Linked DNA regions of Cycloclasticus pugetii PS-1. The protein of the gene in region 2 interacts with the protein of the main gene of each other region in a pairwise test. Links are inferred from orthologs where the notes say so. Each region holds a gene or a part of one and is shown on either strand. Other genes may lie near its edges. The genes, in order: ftsZ and CYCPU_RS0109055.

Region 1 (10,565 bases), 1.5 Mb from region 2 along the record:
CAAGCCATTTAATCGGTTGACCTTCCATTCCACATGCCTTGCCTTGAAAGCTTTCAACCAGGTACACCTCAAGCAACACACCTATATCGTTATAATCGTGCTTCACCTGTATAAAGGGAACTGCCGTTAACACCTCTATATTTAACTCTTCTAGTAGCTCCCTTTTTAACGCGTCTTCAGTCTTTTCGCCTTCTTCGACTTTACCACCCGGAAATTCCCACAAGCCACCTTGATGCGCCTTCTTAGAGCGCTTACTAATCAGCACCTCATTGTATTGATTTTTTATAACCCCGACCGCTACCTTTAACATCTGTATATCAATACTATGTCTAATACTTTATGAGCGGTACTCAGCATTTATTTTGACGTAATCGTAAGATAAATCGCAAGTTAATACACGGGATGAACAGTCTCCTTGAGCCAGACAAATACGAACACAAATTTCTTCTTGATTCATAACCTTTTGGCCCTGCTCTTCAGTATAGTCAGCTGAACGCTTACCGGCCTTAACAATACAAATATCATTTAAGTAAATTGAAACCGCATCAACATTTATTGTTGCTATGTTCGCTCTACCTACGGCGGCTAGAATCCTCCCCCAATTAGGGTCTGAGGCAAAAAAGGCGGTTTTCACTAATGGTGAATGCGCAACCGTATAAGCCACTTCCTTTGCATCACTTGCTGTATAAGCTTGTTCAACCTGAACGTTTATTAGTTTTGTAGCGCCCTCTCCATCTCTTACAATTGCTTCGGCCAAATAACTACACAGCTGTTTTAATGCTGCTAAAAACACTGGGTACCGTTTATCACTTTGCGTCTCAATCGGCTCTATATCAGCCGCTGCGGTTGCCATTAATACGACAGCATCGTTTGTTGACGTATCACCATCTACCGAAATACTGTTAAAAGAGACATCCACAGCCTCCTTCAGCATAACCTCGAGGATTTTTCTGCCAATCGGCATGTCAGTCGCAACATAAGATAGCATCGTCGCCATATCTGGCCTTATCATGCCTGAGCCTTTTGCAATGCCCGTTATGGTGACCTCTGTGCCATCCAACTGCAATGTACGAGAGCAGCCTTTTTCACAGGTATCGGTTGTCATAATGGCTACAGCCGCTTTTTGCCAATGCTGTTCGCTTAAGGTATCTACTGCCGTTTGCAAACCACCTACAAGCTTGTCTACTGGTAACGGTTCACCAATCACTCCTGTTGAAAACGGTAATACCTGTGTTTCTTTAGCATTCACCTTGCTTGCAAGTTCTGCACAGCATGTTTGCGCTGTCAACAAACCTGCGCCGCCCAAACCAGCATTTGCATTGCCTGAATTAATCAGTAGATAACGTGGAGAGTCTTCGGCTAAATGTTTTTTAGCCACTGTAACGGGCGCTGCACAAAATTTATTTTTTGTAAAAACAGCCGCAACCTGTGTTTGCGCAGTCAGTTCAAATAGCGTTAGGTCGTCACGTACAGTTTGTGAAATACCCGCTGATGCGGTGCCAATGCGAACACCTGATATTGCTTTTAATTCTAAAGGGACAGTTCCGCCTACAGGCATGATTAAGCTCCTAATAAACAGTTATAGATATAAAGTTAAGTAGCCCTTAGACTATAAAAAGCCACCTTACTCAAACGAGCGCTTAACGTAGCCTCACAGCTTGCCGTGGCACTGTTTAAATTTCTTGCCAGAACCGCATGGGCAAGGGTCATTCCGGCCAATTTTTTTATCCGAACGTTTAAAAGGCTGTGCCTTGTCGGCTTGCTCATCGTTCTTTTCTTCACCTAAGGCATTTGCATCATCATGCTTGTATTCCATGGTTTGATGAATACGACGTTGCTCATCAACGGCTTGAACATCTTCTTCTGCACGAACTTGGACCTTTGTTACCAACTGAACAACATCTCTTTTTAATGTATCTAATAGCGATGTGAAGAGCTCAAAGGCCTCGCGTCTATATTCCTGTTTCGGATCTTTTTGTGCATAACCACGTAGATGAATACCCTGTCTTAAATGTTCCATCGCACCTAAGTGATCCCTCCACAACGAATCTAATGTTTGCAGCATCACCGATTTTTCAAAGTGCCGAAGCACCTCTGCACCTGCTAATATTTCTTTTTTTGCATAGTCATCGCTGATTGTTTTTAGGATTAGCTCGCGCAGACTGTCTTCATGCAAGCTATCATCTGTATCTAATAGCTCTTGAATATTAAGCTTGCAGGAGAACTCATCCTCAAGAGCAGCCTGTAAGCCTGCAATATCCCATTGCTCTTCGATTGATTGTGCTGGAATATACACATCAATTAATTGGTTAACGACATCTTCACGTATAGAAACAATAGTATCGGCAATATCTGATGCCTCCATAATTTCATTACGTTGATCATAAATCACTCGACGTTGATCATTCGCCACATCATCGTATTGAAGAAGTTGCTTACGAATATCGAAGTTATGCCCTTCTACTTTACGTTGAGCATTTTCAATCGCTTTACTCACCCAAGGGTGCTCAATCGACTCACCTTTTTCTAAACCCAGTTTTTGCATCAAACCAGATACACGTTCTGAGGCAAAAATTCGCATTAAGCTGTCTTCTAACGATAAGTAAAAACGACTTGCACCAGGGTCACCTTGACGCCCTGACCGGCCCCTTAGCTGATTATCTATCCGGCGCGACTCATGCCTTTCTGTACCAATTACACGGAGACCACCGGCATCTAGTACTGCCTGATGCTTTTTTTGCCATACTTCAGATGACTCGTCTTCGCTCTTGCCACCCAAAACAATATCGGTCCCTCGTCCGGCCATATTAGTCGCAATAGTGACCGCCCCTAAAGCACCGGCATTGGCAATAATTTGTGCTTCACGTTCATGCTGTTTAGCATTAAGCACCTCATGAGGCACCTTCTTCTTGGTTAGGCTGGACGATATATATTCAGAAACTTCAATAGAGGTTGTACCCACTAATACTGGCTGCTTTCGTTGGTAGCAATCTTCGATATCCTCAATAACCGCTTCGTATTTTTCTTTCGCTGTTAAATAAATAAGATCCCCGGCGTCTTCACGCGCCATCCCACGGTGTGTTGGAATAACAATAACTTCCAAACCATAAATTTGTTGAAACTCAAATGCTTCGGTGTCTGCAGTACCGGTCATTCCCGATAATTTGTCATACATCCTAAAATAATTTTGGAATGTAATAGACGCCATCGTTTGGTTTTCACTTTGAATTTTAACGCCTTCTTTTGCCTCTACTGCTTGATGAAGCCCCTCGCCCCAGCGCCGGCCCGGCATTGTTCTTCCAGTAAACTCATCAACAATAACCACTTGACCATTTTGAATAATGTAATCGACATCTTTGTGATACAGCGCACTGGCTCGTAATGCAGCATATACATGATGCATCAACCCAATATTAGTGGCATCGTATAGGCTTTCATTTTCACTTAATAGGCCGCTACTGGTCAGTAGTTCTTCAATTTTTTCATGGCCTAACTCTGTCAAAAAGACTTGTTTCGACTTCTCATCAACGGTGTACTCACCACCCTCTTGCGACTCAACCTCTTCTGTAAGGTCTTTTACCAACTCGTTAAGCTTGATATATAAATCACTTTTATCATCTGTTGGGCCTGAAATAATCAGTGGTGTTCTTGCTTCATCAATTAAGATTGAATCAACCTCATCAACGATCGCGTAATGCAGCTCACGTTGAACCTTGTCTTCGACACCAAATGCCATATTGTCTCGAAGGTAATCAAAGCCAAACTCATTATTAGTGCCGTATGTAATATCTGCTGCATAGGCTTCGCGTCGCTGTTCAGGGCTCATCGAATTGACGATCACACCCGTTGTCATGCCTAAGAAGGCGAACAACTGCCCCATCCATTGTGAATCACGTTCAGCCAAGTAATCATTCACTGTCACCATATGAACGCCCTTACCGGGCAATGCATTCAAATAGGCTGATAACGTGGCAACCAGTGTTTTACCTTCACCGGTTTTCATTTCGGCGATGCGTCCATCATGAAGCACCATCCCGCCAATTAGCTGCACATCAAAATGACGCATGCCTAAGGCGCGAACACCAGCTTCTCTAACCACTGCAAACGCTTCAACGATTAATGCGTCGAGTGTTTCACCTTGTTCAAGTCGAGCACGAAATTCATCCGTTTTCGCTTTCAACTCAGTGTCACTTAAGGCACTGATTGATGCTTCAATCTCATTAATTTTTTTAACGGTTTTTTGTTTTGCTTTTACCAACCGATCATTACGACTACCAAAAACTTTCTTTACGATATTTGAAATCATTACAAATAAACTTTAGTGTGAAACGAAAAACCAAATGATACCGCATATGGTTCACTGAAACCTGCTTTTTAGGCCCATTCAAGCCCTATTCATAACGCTTTAAATCAGAATGTAAAAGGACGTAGGAGTAAGTACTGCCTTAGCTTGAAGAATACAGGTATTTACGAGGATTCACCTTCTTACCGTTGCGCATTACTTCAAAGTGAACATGTGGCCCGGTAGAATGACCCGTTGACCCCATTTTAGCGATAACATCATTTTGTTTAACGACATCGCCTAATTTGACCACTATTTCCTTATTATGCCCATAGCGGGTGACGTACCCTGAGCCATGGTCAATTTCAATTAAATAACCATAACCGCCTTTTTTCCCCGCGTAGGTCACCAAGCCAGATGCAGCGGCTAAAACACTGGTCCCTGTCTTGCCTGCAATATCGACACCATGGTGGAATTTTTTCTTGCCAGTAAATGGATCTGCTCGGTAACCGTAATACGATGACAACCATCCTTTTGCGACTGGTAACCCTGCTGGGCGAACCTCTTTAGACAACTCTTTATTTGCCGAAAAAACACCCAATAACGTTAATTGTTTTTCGCGTAAAGATAACTGTTTATCGAGTACTTGAATATCATGCAGCAATTGGTTTTCTGTAAAACTTTCTGCTGAGTCCGGCAAATCTGCACTGCCGATAGCTGGTAATTCGTCAAAATTAAATTCTGACGCCGTTAAATTAGCCTTCTTAACAAGGTGTTCACCAACCGCATTCAGCCTCGTCAATTGTGCTTGCATTTGCCCAACTCGTAAGGCAAGGTTATCCAGCGTATTTTGAGTTTTCTCGCGCACTCTTTCCAGCTCTATTCGCTGGGTTAATAACTCTTGAGATACCTTCCCTGATTGTTCGGTTAACCTAACTTCGGTCACCGATGGCATATACCAATAAACTGCTAGTAATAGAATAAAGCTACCAAGTAACCCATAGATAACTTTTTGCTGGATCGCAGAAAAGTTGATGGTTTTCTTTTTACCTTTTGTTAACAGTATAATTTGCATATTATTTATTTTTTATCTTAACAACATATGTTTAAACAACCTTTCAAAAACAACAAGTCATCCTTGAATGGTTTACAGCATATTCAGCAAAGCTTACATCAACAAAAAACACTTCTGCGTCTTGTTCAACGATCAATAACTGAAGATTTGGCAGCTCATTGTTTGCATGTCACCGCCAGTAAAAACACGGTAATCTTATTCACCGACTCTTCTGTCTGGGCTTCAAAACTACTGTATCTACGCCAACCTATTCTAAACGCCTTATCAAATTACTTTGGTGAACGGGTTCGTACTTTAAAGGTTAAAGTGCTATCTAAGCACACAGCAAAAACACCGCTTTTGCCTAAATCGCCATCCAGTCATACATTGAAGTGTCTTACAGAAGCCAACGATTCAGAACAGGCAGACTCGTTAACCCATTCCATGAATAAACTCATCAAGACACTACAAAAAAACAAGCTATCTTAGTTTAAACACCCGCAGGTAATGGCTCTATATATGAAATAGGGAATTGGTCATCTTCTTCAAACGTTACTTCTTCCCAAGCATCCTCTTGAACCAACAACTCTCTTAATAACTTATTATTAAGCTCGTGCCCCGATTTATGGCCATGAAACTCACCAATCAAGCTATGCCCTAGTAAGTATAGGTCACCAATAGCGTCCAAAATTTTGTGTTTCACAAATTCATCTTCATAACGCAGGCCATCTTCGTTTAAGACTCTAAAATCATCGACGACAATGGCATTATCCATGCTTCCACCCAACGCTAAGTTGCGTTGACGTAACATTTCAATATCCTTCATAAAACCAAAGGTACGTGCACGGCTTATCTCTTTAACGAATGAAGTTGAAGAAAAATCAATAATCGCCTCTTGTGTACGCGATTTAAATACTGGGTGATCAAACTCAATACTAAACCCGACCTTAAAGCCTTCAAAAGGGACAAAGCTCGCCCACTTATCGCCATCCTCTACTCGGACTTCTTTTTTGATACGAATATAGCGTTTCGCTGCGTTTTGTTCTTCTATACCAGCCGATTGTAGTAAAAAGACAAACGGGCCTGCACTGCCATCCATGATCGGCACCTCAGCAGCACTTAAATCAATGTAAATATTATCAATACCCAATCCAGCGATGGCCGACAACAAGTGTTCAACAGTAGAGACTCGTACGTCACCTTGTATCAAGGTGGTTGATAATTGTGTGTCACCTACATTTTCTGCTTTTGCTGGAATAACGACTGCTTCGTCAAAATCTATTCTGCGAAAAACAATACCGGCATTGACGCCTGCAGGGCGCAACGTTAAATAAACCTTTTCGCCACTGTGTAAACCAACACCCGTAGCACGAATCACGTTTTTCAGCGTTCGTTGTTTAATCATTTAAAACTCCCAAGCAGATAAATTCAATTTATTTTTATTGTCATTATTGCGGGATATTAACACATTTTGCAATTTAACAATAAGCCATGCATTGCCACGTACTCAGTTATTTTACCGCCCTCAACACATTTCAATATCCAAGGGCGGTTCACGGTCTCAACTAATCGGCTTGCCTTCTTAAAAACGCAGGTATATCCAAATAAGCAGGGTCTAAGGTATTATCTATACCACTGGTTTTTTGATCCGCCATTTCCGCTTTTCCATCACGCATGATTGTTGGAATATCAAAATCCTCTTCCTTCAGGTCAGCCGTTTTAATGGCTTCTCTTTTCACTTGAACAATCGGCGTTGGTTCTTCAGCCACTTTTGCCTTGCCACCTAAACCAGTTGCAACAACAGTTACTCGCATTTCGTCTGACAAATCAGGATCAATAACCGTACCGACAACGACATTCGCATCATCCGATGCAAAATCTCTAATCGCTTGACCGACCTCTTCAAATTCACCTATAGACATATCTAATCCAGCCGTGATATTCACTAAAATACCGCGAGCGCCTTGTACATTGATATCTTCTAACAAGGGGCTGTGAATGGCCGCTTCTGCAGCTTCGCGTGCTCTAGATTCTCCTTTTGCATTACCTGTTCCCATCATCGCATCACCCATTTCTGACATAACAGTTCTAACGTCAGCAAAGTCGACATTAATCAAGCCAGGGCAGGTTATTAATTCTGCAATCCCTTGTACAGCGCCTAGCAAAACATCATTCGCCGCTTTAAAGGCATTTAGCAGACTCATTTCTTTGCCCAGTACGTGCAATAACTTTTCATTCGGAATAGTAATTAATGAATCAACGTGAAGTGCTAATTCCTCTATCCCTTGTTCTGCCAATAACATTCTTTTTTTGCCTTCAAATGGGAAAGGCTTAGTCACTACAGCTACTGTTAAGATACCCATTTCTTTTGCTATTTCGGCCACTATTGGCGCAGCACCTGTCCCTGTTCCACCACCCATTCCTGCTGTGATAAAGACCATATCAGAACCGACGATTACTTCTTGAATTCGCTCTCTATCTTCAATCGCTGCTTGACGGCCCACTTCAGGGTTCGCGCCTGCACCCAAGCCTTTTGTACTATTATTACCTAACTGCAATACCGTTTTAGCTGGTGTGTCTTTTAGAGCTTGCGCATCTGTGTTGGCGCAAATAAATTCCACACCATCTATTGCACTATTAACCATGTGATTCACGGCATTGCCACCGCCACCGCCAACACCAATGACTTTAATTACTGCATTTTGTGTATGTGCATCCATTAATTCAAACATATCAATTCCCCTATCTTGTTAATCTAAATACTAAAGTCTCTATTTATCGTTAAAAATTACCTTGAAACCAGCTCTTCATCTTTTCCCACATAGCTTCAAAACCATTTTTCACCTCTCCACCACTTGCCACACTATTTTGCTGCCCAAACAACAACAACCCAACACTGGTTGCATATATCGGATTACGAACCACCTCGCTTAAACCAGACACATACTGCGGATAACCCAGGCGAACGGGCATGTGGAATACCTCTTCTGCCAATTCAACCAATCCCTCTACCTTTGCACTGCCGCCCGTTAGCACAATCCCTGCGGCAACAATGTCCTCGTAGCCCGAGCGCCTCAGCTCAGCCTGTACAAGCATCATTAATTCCTCATAGCGAGGCTCAATAATTTCAGCCAAATTTCCACGTGAAATTTTTCGTGCCGGCCGATCGCCTATGCTTGGCACATCAATCATTTCGTCCTCTTGAACTAATTGAGTCAGCGCACATGCATATTTCAACTTAATTTCATCGGCATGCTGGGTAGGCGTCCGTAATGCAACAGCGATATCATTAGTAACTTGGTCTCCGGCAATTGGAATAACCGCGGTGTGGCGAATAAAGCCATCACAAAAAACTGCAATATCCGTCGTGCCACCACCAATATCAACCAAACAAACGCCCAGTTCTTTTTCATCATCCGTGAGCACCGAACTGCTCGATGCCAGCTGCTCTAAAATGATATCGCCTACTTCTAAACCACAACGCCTTACACATTTAATAATATTCTGCGCTGCACTCACTGCGCCGGTCACAATATGTACTTTTGCTTCCAGCCTGATGCCCGCCATTCCAACAGGCTCTTTAATGCCCTCTTGTCCATCGATAATGAATTCTTGTGGCATGATGTGAAGAATCTTTTGATCCGCAGGAATAACCACTGCCCTTGCCGCATCAATCACTCTCTCTATGTCTGATGGAATCACTTCGCTTTCTTTAATACCCACCACGCCACTGGAGTTCAAGCTACTGATGTGACTGCCTGCTATCCCCACAAATACTGAGTGAATTTGACACCCCGCCATCAACTCAGCCTCTTCTACAGCGCGTTGAATTGAATGCACTGTAGACTCGAGGTTAACCACCACGCCTTTTTTCAAACCTCGCGAACTATTGGTTCCGATACCGATGACATCAATCGTTCCATCTGGGGTTATTTCCCCCACAATGGCCGCCACTTTAGATGTACCTATATCTAAACCAACAATTAAATTCTTATCACTGTTTTTCTTCATTGTTCTTAGCCTTTAACTGGCTGATCCTTTTTCAATTTTAATGCGGCTATTTGCTCAACCCGGTCAGCAAATTTATAACCGTCTTTCCACTGTACGGACACCCCATTTGGGTAACGCAAATCCACCTTCGCAAGCTGATCTATCAAACTGCCTTCCAGCGATGCCAATAACCTTAATGATTTACCAATTGCCTGTTCAGGCGACTGATGACCCACACTTACTTTTATGCCATTGCTCATTACTGCCGACCAACTACCGTGCTCTGCTAAACTCAATTTGCTGACTTGAATACCCGTGCTTTTTATTGCGTTATTAACTTTTCTATATTCTTCAAGTATCGCCTGACTACTCGTCTCCACGCCTGATAAACTTGGCAATGTTTCTAAGCTTTTATCAAATACCGGTTTAAATACCTCGCCCTGTGTATTCAGCAAGGCCGTTTTATTCCAAATCGCAGCAGGCTTTTGTTCCACCAAGGTCAACACAATAGTATCTGGCCACACACGCCTAATTGTTGCTTTATTCACCCAGGGTAAGGCCGTCGCGTGTTTAACAATTTCACTGCTATTCATCGCGAAATACCCGGTATCAACTAATGCTGATAACGATGTTGAAATATCCTCAGCTGTCACATAATTTAATTCACCACCGATACGCACCTGTTTAATGGGCATCGTGCTTGGTTGCATTAACCAGCTAACGAACTGCCATACAACAATCGCTACTATTAGAGAAAGAACGCTCTTTTTAACCAACACTTCATTTTGCTGAAGCAAATCAATCATCACACTCTTCATGCCCCCTCCTTCGCAAAGCTGGTTTCCAATATCTGCCAAACTAATGTATTAAAATCAATACCTGCCTGTTTTGCGGCCATTGGGACTAAGCTGTGGTCGGTCATTCCAGGTACCGTATTTATTTCTAATAACTGCGGCTTACCTTGTGCATCTAACATTAAATCAACGCGCCCCCAACCTTCAGCAGCCAACAACTTAAAGGCTTTAATCGATAAGTGTTGTAAGGCTTGTTCTTGTTCAGCAGTTAGCCCACAGGGGCAATGGTATTGAGTTGTTTCTGCCTGATATTTCGCTTCGTAATCATAAAACTCATTAGGGGTTTCCAATCTAATCACTGGCAACGCTTTATCTGCTAGTACAGCCACGGTGTACTCTGCTCCTTCAACCCACTGCTCTGCCATAACATCACAGGTAAATTTCA
Region 2 (10,388 bases):
CTAACTCACGTTGAAAGAACTTAGCGCGTTTTGGAAAATGAAAACCAAGGGTTGTTAGGGCATCGAGGACTTTATAAGACCCTGTGTTGCCACCATAACGTGTTTCAACACCAATAATGGCGACAATGATTTCTGCTGGTACGCCATATTTTTCGGTGGCGGCATCCAATAGGTCTTTGTTTTCTTTCCAGAATTTTATACCGCCATTAATGCGATTAGGTTTAAGAAAAATATTACGGTAACTGTGCCACTCTAGGCGTTTCTCCGCCGGTGATGACATGGCTTTTAAGATGCTTTCTTTAACAACCGATTTATTTAATAAGGTTGTTAATTCGTCACGATTAAATTGGTGCTCTTCGACCATTTTTTCAATAAAGTCGTGATAAAGGCTAGGGTTGCTAGGCGACGACGATGTTGAGGCGCAAGCACTAATAGAGACTAGCGTTAATAGAAGGGTTAATGCTAATCGAAAAGAAAAAAGTTTTATGTTGCGCATCGTTTGTCCTTAAGAAGAAAGTAATTTTCGATGAGTATGTATCGACATTAATATGCCAAATCCAAGTAATAATGTCACCATTGATGTACCGCCATAACTCACTAGAGGTAAGGGTACACCAACGACTGGCAAAATACCCGTGACCATCCCGACGTTTACAAATAAATAGATAAAAAATGTTAGCGATAAGCTACCTGCAAGCAGTCGTGAAAAGGTGTCTTGTGCCTGAATTGCAATGTAAATGGAGCGGATGAAAATAATCAAATAAATGGTTAATAAGCCGACACAACCCATCAAGCCAAATTCTTCAGAGAAGACGGCAAAAATAAAATCGGTAGAACTTTCGGGTAAAAACTCTAGGCGTGCTTGCGAGCCATGCATCCAGCCTTTGCCATTGATACCACCTGAGCCAATGGCGATTTTTGATTGAATAATGTGGTAACCAGCCCCTAATGGGTCTTCTTCTGGGCTCAAAAAGGTAAGAACCCGTTGTTTTTGATAGTCTTTCATAAAACTCCATAGAACAGGGGCGAGTCCTGCGCCAGTTGCTATGACGCCGATGATGATCTTCCATGAAATGCCGGCAAGAAACAGCACGGTTAATCCCGAGCTGGCTATTAAGATAGCGGTACCGAGGTCAGGTTGTTTGGCAATTAAGACGGTAGGGATAGCTATAAAAACAGTGGCGAGACCGACATGTTTGTGACTGGGAGGTAGTCGCCGTTCTGCTAGGTACCAAGCCACCATCATGGGGGTTGCCAGTTTCAGTAATTCAGAGGGTTGAAAGCGAAAGAAGCCTAGGTCTAGCCAACGTTGAGCGCCTTTCCCCATATCACCAACAAATAACACGCCCAGTAATAAGAGCGTGCCGAGAAAAAATAACCAAGGAGCAAACATTTTTAACGCATGAGGTGGCACTTGAGCAATGATAAACATGGCAAAAAAGGCAACAGCTAATCGAGTGGCTTGCCTGTTTAATAATCCAATATTTTGGTGTTCGGCGCTCATCAAAATAAGAATGCCAATAGACGATAAGAGGGCCAGTAGAATGAGCAAGGTGAGGTCAATATGCAATCGCTGAAAGAGGCTCTCTTTGCGATGATGATAGAGGCTCATTTGTGAGGCTTTTTGGAAAGACCAATTCATGGGGTAACTTGTATATATTGATCGAAAATAGAACGGGCAATAGGCGCAGCAACCGAGCCACCATGACCACCGTTCTCTACCACGATAGCAACGGCTAATTGAGGCTCACGTGCGGGTGCAAAAGCGATAAAAAGGGCATGGTCTTTGAGGTGTTCTTGCACATTTTCCTCATCATATTTTTCATCTTGTTTGATGGTAAACACTTGAGCAGTTCCCGTTTTGCCAGCTATTTTGTAGGGCGCACCTTCCCTAATTTTTCGAGCAGTGCCACGCGCACCGTTAACGACATCATACATGGCATCAATAATGGTATTCCAATGCTGAGGGTTATTTAATGTAATTGGCAGGGTGGTTGATGTTTGCTGAGGCTTATCATTAATTTTAGCAACGAGTGATGGAATATGTGTGGAGCCTTTGTTAGCAATAAGAGCCGTTGCATGGGCTAACTGAAGGGGTGTGGTTAAATTGAAACCTTGCCCTATGCCAGCAATCAATGTCTCGCCAGGATACCAGACCTGATTTCGTGTGCGTTTCTTCCACTCTCTTGAGGGCAATAAGCCCGATCTTTCGCCCAGAATGTCAATGCCTGTTTTTTGCCCAAAACCAAATTTTTGCAGAAAGTCATGCATCCGATCAATTTTTAACTCATGGGCCAATATATAGTAATAAACATCGCACGACTGAACGATTGAGTCATGAAGCGTGGTCATACCATGCCCAGTTTTTTTCCAATCACGGTATTTATGTGTTTGTTTGGGTAGTTGATAGAAGCCTGGGCAGAAGATTCTTTGATGTGGGTGAACGGTTTTGTAATCGAGGCCGGCGAGCGCTAAAAATGGCTTTAAGGTAGACCCTGGGGGATATTGCCCTCGAAGAAAGCGGTTAAATAAAGGGCGTTTTGAAGAGTTTTGTAATTGGCTGTATGAGGCTTGATCGATACCTTTAGCAAACAAGTTAGCATTGAAGCCTGGTTTGCTCACCAAGGCGCGAACTGCGCCAGTACGAGTATCTATTGCGGCAACACTTCCGGTGTAATCACCGAGTGCGTCGTGAGCGATTTTTTGTAGCTCAATATCTAGATTCAAAGTTAGATCGCTACCTGATAATGGTGGTGTGTAGCTGAGGACTTTTAATGATCTGCCTTGTGCTGTGTTTTCGGTTTGCTGGTATCCAACATAACCATGTAATTCAGTTTCGTAAGTTCTTTCAATGCCGGTTTTTCCAATAAATCGAGTCCCTCGGTAGTTGGCTGGCTCAATAGTTTTCAGCTCTTGTTCATTAATGGCGCCGACATAACCCACTACATGTGCGGTTAGCTCAGGGAAAGGGTAGTGTCTTAATGGACGTGCCTGTATGTCAACACCGGGAAATAAGTGACGGTTGGCAGAAAAAATAGCCACTTCCTGATCGTTTAATCGATTTCTAATGGAGACGCTAGCGAAGCGTTTTTGCTGTTTTCTACGTTTTTCAAATAACGCCAGTTCATCTTTAGAAATGGGTAATAAGGCGCTCAAGCGTTCGAGGGTGTTCGCAAGGTCTGGCGTTTGTTCCGGTACTAATTCAAGACTATAAGTAGGGTTGTTTTCAGCAAGAACGCGACCTTTTGTATCGAAAATTAAACCACGAACAGGACTAATAACTGATAGTTTTACGCGGTTATTTTGAGCGAGGTCTACATACTTCTCATGTGTTGCAATTTGTAAATAGGTAAGACGGGCAATCAGCGCAAAAAATAAAATAAGAACAAAAACGATCAATGTGGTGGCTCGCAATAGGAAAAGGCGATTTTCCTGGAGTGAGCTCTTGAGGTCGAAGCGAGTGTTCATGTGAGGTTACTGTACTTTAAAGTGTCTTCTGATGAGGCGTAAGACAGCAAATATAGCAGGCCATACCAGCGCGCTAAAAAGAACTTGAAGCCCATGTTGGTAAGTATACTCAATGTGAACAATAAAGTGGTTAAGCCATAAAGAGAGTAGTTTTATGCACCCTAAGAACATTAAAATAAGCGTAGATTGTTGCCACACAGGATAATTTCTTAGGCGTGAATAAAGAGAGTGGCTAAAAAAAGAAGCGGTACTGAATATTAGCGCATTTTGTCCGAGCAAACTGCCTGTTAAAACATCGAACAGTAGGCCGGTTGAAAAACCAGTCAAGATACTAACTTTATGCGGTAAAGCGATGCTCCAGTAGATTAATGTTAGCAACGTCCAGCTGGGCATTAATATAGCCAAATGGTCAGGCCAAGGTGCAATGCTAAGGGCCATGGAAAAAAATAAAGTTAAGCCAATGATGGTACCGCCAGAGGATTTAGCGTGCATTGTCTGTGGGTACTTCTGGTTCTTCAGGGGCGCCTGATAAAATAGGAATGGGCTGTTGTTGGCTCCATACCAATAAAATGTCACGAGTGCTGTCTATTTTGGCGACAGTTTTAGCCTCGGCATGCATGAAAGCTTCTCCTGGCAGCGGGGCCAGTTTGGTGACGGTGGCAACAGGGTAACCAGATGGGAAAACACCGCCCAGTCCAGATGTCGTTAATAAATCGCCTATCTTGATGTCAGCATTATGGGGTAGGTATGGTAGCGTTAATGTATTTTTTAGTCCGCTACCAGAGGCAATGGTTCTTAAGCCTGTTCGGTTTATTTCAACAGGTATAGCATGATTGGGGTCAGTAATCAGGATGATAGACGAAGTGAGCGGGTGAACGTTGGTAATCTGACCGAGTACACCGTCTTCGTTGAGGGCGGCTTGTCCTTTATAAAGGTCGAAACGACTGCCTTTATCAATCACAATATTGGTTGTGTTTGGGTGTTGGTTTACTTTAATAAGAGACGCTGAAATAAATTGTTCTCCAATTTTGAATGAAGACTCCAATAAGCTATGCAACCGGGTATTTTCTGTTTCAAGCGCCTCAAATTTTTGCAGTTTGACTTTAAGAAATAATAACTCATCTTTTAGGCGTTGATTTTCGTCAGCTAATTCAGATAACTCTGTTGTGCTTTCAGTCAGCCAGGCATAGAGCTGGCTAGGCAGGTCCACAACGATGAGAACAGGGTGAACGATAAAAGAAAGGCTGTCTTTAAGGCGCGTAAGTTGGTTCGTTTGCTGTGCAAGTAGCAAAAGCAAAATAGAAATAACGGCGGCGGCAATATAGCGTGTGCTGGTAGCAGGACCTTTTGAGAAAATTGGTTTTATGGCGAATAACCTCTTATTCTTACTCTAATGCAAACGTATTAGGCCCTTTTTCATTGATCAACTCTAGTACTTTGCCCCCACCTCGCGCAACGCAAGTTAGAGGGTCGTCAGCTGTGCGAACAGGTACGCCTGTTTCTTCATGGATAAGCTCATCTAAACCATACAGTAATGCACCGCCACCGGTTAGCACAATGCCATTTTCAGCAACGTCAGCGCTTAGCTCTGGGGGAGTTTGCTCGAGAGCTTGTTTCACAGCACTAACAATGGCGGTAACAGGTTCTTGTAATGACTCTAAAATTTCATTACTGTTAAGCGTAAAGCTTCGGGGAATGCCCTCTGCTAGGTTTCGACCCGTAACGGTCATTTCCTTAACTTCATTCGCTGGGTAAGCTGAGCCAATCGTGTGTTTAATTCTTTCGGCGGTCGATTCACCGACGATAGTGCCGTAATTACGTCGAACGTAATTGATAATCGCTTCGTCAAAACGGTCACCACCAACGCGAATTGACTCCGAGTAGACGATACCATTGAGTGATAAAACGGCGATTTCTGATGTGCCGCCACCAATATCTAATACCATGGAGCCGCGCGCCTCATCTATCGGTAAGCCTGCACCAACTGCCGCTGACATTGGCTCCTCAATTAAATATACTTCACGTGCACCAGCACCTGATGCCGATTCTCGAATGGCTCTTCGTTCAACTTGAGTAGAGCCACACGGTACGCAAATAAGCACACGAGGACTAGGACGTAGAAATTTACCTTCATGTACTTTATGGATAAAGTACTGAAGCATTTTTTCAGTGATAGTAAAGTCAGCAATAACACCGTCCTTCATTGGGCGAATCGCGGTGATATTACCAGGTGTTCTACCCAGCATTGCTTTTGCTTCGCTGCCGACAGCGGCAAAGCTTTTTTCGCCACGCACTTTATCTTCTCGAATGGCAACAACAGAGGGTTCATCTAGCACAATGCCTTTGCCAAGTGCATAGATTAGTGTGTTCGCTGTGCCCAAATCGATGGATAAATCGTTGGAAAACATGCCGCGTATTTTTTTAAACATGAATTTTATAAATGTAGGTGGTGAGAATTTTGTACTTTAACAACCCTTTACCTCTTTGGGCAAGGCGCGAATTGTGTTAATTTGCACTGTTTTAAAGTATGAATAAAACAAGGGGGTTATTTTATGCCAATTCAGTCAGAAGATGTACTGAAAATCGCACACTTGGCGAGGCTCGGTATTCAGCACGAGCAGCTTGAGTCATATGCGTCAGACTTGTCGAATATAATGCTGTTAGTTGAGCAAATGAATCAAGTTGATACAACTGATATTGAACCTATGGCCCACCCACTTGATCAGTTTCAACGTTTACGGGCGGATGTGGTATCAGAAAGCAATCAACGTGATATTTTGCAGGACAATGCGCCATCTATTGAAGACGGTTTGTTTTTAGTGCCGCGAGTGATCGATTAGTCGCCCTTTAACGAGGCGGTGTCATTTTTATTTAAACAAAGGCTTATAGCGATAAGCATATATACCTTTTAAACAGTATTGGTAATCAATGTATAACAAATCATTAAAAGAACTGTCCAGCGACCTCCACAACAAACAAATATCCAGTGTTGAGCTTAGTCAATACTTTTTGGAGCGTATCAATCGATACGATGGGGCGTTAAATAGCGTCATTACATTAAATGAAGACGGCGCATTACTTGCAGCTCAACAGGCGGATCAACTAATTGCATCAGGGGATGCCGGCTTGTTAACGGGGATTCCTTTGTTACATAAAGATATCTTTTGTACACAAGGCTTACGAACAAGCTGTGGCTCAAAGATGCTGGATAATTTTATTGCCCCTTATTCGGCAACAGCGGTTAGTAAATTAGAACAAGCTGGTGCGGTGATGTTGGGTAAAACCAATATGGATGAGTTTGCGATGGGCTCGTCAAATGAGACCAGTTTTTATAGTGGAGTAAAAAACCCTTGGGATTTGGAAACGGTCCCAGGTGGCTCATCGGGTGGATCAGCAGCGGCGGTAGCGGCACGTTTGGCGCCGTTGGCTAGTGGTACAGATACAGGTGGATCGATCCGTCAGCCAGCAGCTTTTTGTGGGGTGACGGGTATTAAACCAACCTATGGCCGTGTGTCACGTTACGGCATGATTGCGTTCGCCTCTAGTTTGGACCAAGGTGGTGCGATGGCGAAAAGTGCTGAAGATGCAGCGATCATGCTACAAGCGATGTCTGGTTTTGATGAGAGGGATTCAACCAGTGTTGATAGACCCGTTGATGATTTGTTAAGCGGCTTGGGTGACTCGATCAAAGGCTTGACCGTTGGCTTGCCCAAAGAGTTTTTTACCGATGATCTTGATAGTGATATTCGAGAAAAAGTAGAAGAAGCGGTTGATACCATTCGGTCTGCAGGGGCACATGTGAAAGAAATTAGCCTACCGAATATTAACCTATCAGTGCCTGCTTATTATGTGGTTGCCCCCGCTGAATGTTCTGCTAATTTGTCTCGTTTTGATGGTGTTCGATTTGGGTATCGCTGCGAATCGCCAAAAGACTTAGAGGATCTTTATAAGCGTTCGCGTGGAGAGGGGTTTGGTGACGAGGTAAAACGAAGAGTTATGATTGGCGCTTATGTTTTGTCTGCGGGGTATTACGATGCGTATTATAAAAAAGCTCAACAAGTTCGTCGTTTGATTCAACAAGATTTCGTAGAAGCGTTTAAAGAAGTAGATGTGATCGCTAGTGCAACAGCACCTTCTGTTGCCTTTAAATCAGATGAGAAGAAGGGAGACCCTGTTTCAATGTATCTTTCAGATATTTTTACCATTGGTGTTAATTTAGCAGGCTTGCCTGGAATGTCAGTGCCGTGTGGTTTTGTGGAGAACAAGCCGGTAGGTATGCAGTTGATAGGAAATTATTTTGAAGAGTCTCGCTTGTTAAATGTAGCGCACCAATATCAACAACTGACTGACTGGCATCTTGCGGTGCCGGCTGGATACGAGCAGGAGGTATAAGGATGCAGTGGGAAACAGTTATAGGTCTTGAAATTCATGTTCAGTTAGCGACTCAATCTAAAATTTTCTCGGGTGCTTCAACGGCTTATGGCGCAGAACCTAATACGCAGGCTTGTGCGGTGGACCTTGGGTTACCGGGTACATTGCCGGTGTTGAACGAGCAGGCCGTTCGTTTTGCGGTGAAATTTGGTTTGGCCATTGGTGCGCATATCGCTCCATATTCAGTGTTCGCACGGAAAAACTATTTTTATCCTGACTTGCCTAAGGGTTATCAAACAAGTCAATTTGATAAGCCGATTGTTGGTTTAGGGCGGTTAGATATAGAGGTGGATGGTAAAACAAAAACAATAGGTGTTACGCGGGCTCATTTAGAAGAAGATGCGGGTAAATCGTTGCACGAAGACTATCATGGGATGACGGGAATAGATTTAAATCGAGCAGGAACACCGTTGCTTGAAATTGTTTCTGAGCCGGATATGCGCTCTGCCGCAGAAGCAGTAGCGTATGTTAAAAAACTACATACTCTTGTGCAGTATTTAGGAATTTGCGATGGCAATATGCAGGAAGGTTCTTTTCGTTGCGATGTTAATGTATCAGTCAGACCAGTAGGGCAAGAAGCCTTTGGAACCCGTGCAGAGATAAAAAACTTAAACTCATTTCGTTTTATTGAAAAAGCCATTGCACATGAGGTTGAGCGCCAAATTGATGTGATCGAAACAGGCGGACAAGTGGTTCAAGAGACTCGTTTGTATGATGCTAATAAAGATGAGACACGCTCTATGCGTTCTAAGGAAGAAGCGAACGACTATCGATACTTCCCGTGTCCTGATTTATTACCAGTCGAAATCACAGCAGAGTTGTTGGATGAAGTGCGTAATGACTTGCCAGAATTACCTGCGGCTAAAAAACAACGTTTCCAACAGCAGTATGGTTTAAGTGAGTATGATGCCGACGTATTAACAACACAACGGGCGATGGCAGATTACTACGAAGATGCTGTTAACTTTTCAGATGGAGAGGCGAAGCTTGTTGCTAATTGGGTGATGGGCGAATTGAGCGCAAACTTGAATAACAATAATTTAGATATCCAGCAAAGTCCCTTGAGTGCTGAACGATTAGGAGGCTTGGTTAGACGCATTGCAGATAAGACAATTTCTGGAAAAATCGCTAAGCAAGTCCTTGAGTTTATGTGGAATAGTCAGGATGTTGCAGACGACGTGATTGAGCGAGAAGGTTTGAAACAAATTTCTGACACAGGTGCCTTAGAAAAAATGATTGATCAGCTAATGGCTGATAACGCTCAGCAAGTTGAGCAATATAGAGCCGGTAAAACAAAAATGATAGGCTTCTTTGTTGGTCAGTTGATGAAGCAAACCCAGGGTAAGGCGAATCCACAAGAATTAAATAAATTGCTGGAAAGTAAACTAAAAGGGTAGTTTCTCTTAAAGTGTTACGTTAATTATTAGAATAAATAGCAAGGATGTTATGAGTATATTGAAGGCGTTGAGTGTTTTTATTATCGCGTTATGGTTGGCTGCCTGTGGCCATGCGACTAAAAATGGCGTGGAACTAACTCAAGAAGGGCTGGCGACTAAGACTTTGTCAGCAGAGGAAGCGGAAGTTGAGCAGCAGGTTGCGCGTATATCTGAAAAGCTAAAAGATGAACCAACGGTTAAAGACTGGTTGTTAGTCGGCGATGGAAACATGTATTTGAAAAGATATGATGAAGCTGTTTCAGCCTACAGAGAAGCATATATATTGAGCGACTATGCAGAGGAGCCCAAAAGAAAACTAAAACGAGCAATGTTTTTGGCAACGATAGCGTTAAGTAAATAGCCAATAAGGGATAACCCGGTCTGGTTGTTATTCCTCAACCATTCTTAGGGTTATCTCAACAATATTTTCATCGTGTAATAATTTGAAACAGCGCATCTCTAAGACACCTTTGGTGTTTAGCGAAATAATTAAATAATAGGCTTCGGGGTGTGAAGGCATTTCAGTATCGCTTATTGAAGGCCTAGCGGGTGCGGTGGGGTGCGAGTGGTAGATAGCAAAAACCTCTTCACCCTTATCGCGGATTTCTTTCATTACGCTGATTTGTTCTTCAGGCGCCATTAGAAAACGCTTGCTAGGTGTTTCAGCTATATTTTGAACAGGATGGCAGGTGTACTGACCCGTTTTGTTTTTACTGATAAAACCACAGACCTCGAGGTCTTCTGATAATTGTGCGTTATGAAGTAATTCATTAACGAGTTTTCTAGGTAAGACAATTTCTTTTTCGTGCATTTTTAACCCTAATGTTTATGGTTTTGTGCCTAATGTTGCCCGAACGTGCCCTTGAATATCTTGGAAATGTTGGGTTGATTTAAATCCGTACAATTCTAACAAGTTTTTGACCAAAGTGCCTTGCTGAAAGCCATGCTCAAACAAGATAAGTCCGTTGTGTTTAAGGAAAGACTTTGCTTGCGAGGTAATATGCTCAAGATCCTGTAGGCCTTCGTGTTGAGCAATCAATGCCGAAGAGGGTT

What was found.
Region 1: the proteins of CYCPU_RS0109055 (region 2) and ftsZ interact in binary tests that used the Escherichia coli proteins (3 or more experiments, as listed by UniProt). The link is inferred for Cycloclasticus pugetii PS-1 from one-to-one orthologs.

Annotation. Positions count from the first base shown.
Region 1 is NZ_ARVU01000001.1:373,078-383,642, reverse strand. Bases 5,986-8,962 are described here. They hold ftsZ (cell division protein FtsZ), read right to left. Parts: upstream 8,069-8,962; coding sequence 6,902-8,068; downstream 5,986-6,901. Other genes in these bases: ftsA (cell division protein FtsA), read right to left, coding at 8,118-8,962; lpxC (UDP-3-O-acyl-N-acetylglucosamine deacetylase), read right to left, coding at 5,986-6,741. In the rest of the region: CYCPU_RS0101895 (Nudix family hydrolase), read right to left, coding at 1-310; bifunctional glutamate N-acetyltransferase/amino-acid acetyltransferase ArgJ, read right to left, coding at 338-1,558; preprotein translocase subunit SecA, read right to left, coding at 1,652-4,306; CYCPU_RS0101880 (M23 family metallopeptidase), read right to left, coding at 4,446-5,357; CYCPU_RS0101875 (DciA family protein), read left to right, coding at 5,385-5,825; more of lpxC, read right to left, coding at 5,827-5,985; more of ftsA, read right to left, coding at 8,963-9,347; CYCPU_RS0101855 (cell division protein FtsQ/DivIB), read right to left, coding at 9,353-10,144; CYCPU_RS0101850 (D-alanine--D-alanine ligase), read right to left, coding at 10,141-10,565. UniProt on the Escherichia coli protein: Essential cell division protein that forms a contractile ring structure (Z ring) at the future cell division site. The regulation of the ring assembly controls the timing and the location of cell division.
Region 2 is NZ_ARVU01000001.1:1,851,356-1,861,743, reverse strand. What follows is about bases 3,876-6,675. They hold CYCPU_RS0109055 (rod shape-determining protein), read right to left. Parts: upstream 5,898-6,675; coding sequence 4,854-5,897; downstream 3,876-4,853. Other genes in these bases: gatA (Asp-tRNA(Asn)/Glu-tRNA(Gln) amidotransferase subunit GatA), read left to right, coding at 6,397-6,675; gatC (Asp-tRNA(Asn)/Glu-tRNA(Gln) amidotransferase subunit GatC), read left to right, coding at 6,021-6,308; mreC (rod shape-determining protein MreC), read right to left, coding at 3,950-4,825; mreD (rod shape-determining protein MreD), read right to left, coding at 3,876-3,960. Outside these bases: mltB (lytic murein transglycosylase B), read right to left, coding at 1-496; rod shape-determining protein RodA, read right to left, coding at 506-1,642; mrdA (penicillin-binding protein 2), read right to left, coding at 1,639-3,468; more of mreD, read right to left, coding at 3,475-3,875; more of gatA, read left to right, coding at 6,676-7,860; Asp-tRNA(Asn)/Glu-tRNA(Gln) amidotransferase subunit GatB, read left to right, coding at 7,863-9,296; CYCPU_RS0109035 (hypothetical protein), read left to right, coding at 9,346-9,696; CYCPU_RS0109030 (M67 family metallopeptidase), read right to left, coding at 9,724-10,146; prmC (peptide chain release factor N(5)-glutamine methyltransferase), read right to left, coding at 10,162-10,388. UniProt on the Escherichia coli protein: Forms membrane-associated dynamic filaments that are essential for cell shape determination. Acts by regulating cell wall synthesis and cell elongation, and thus cell shape.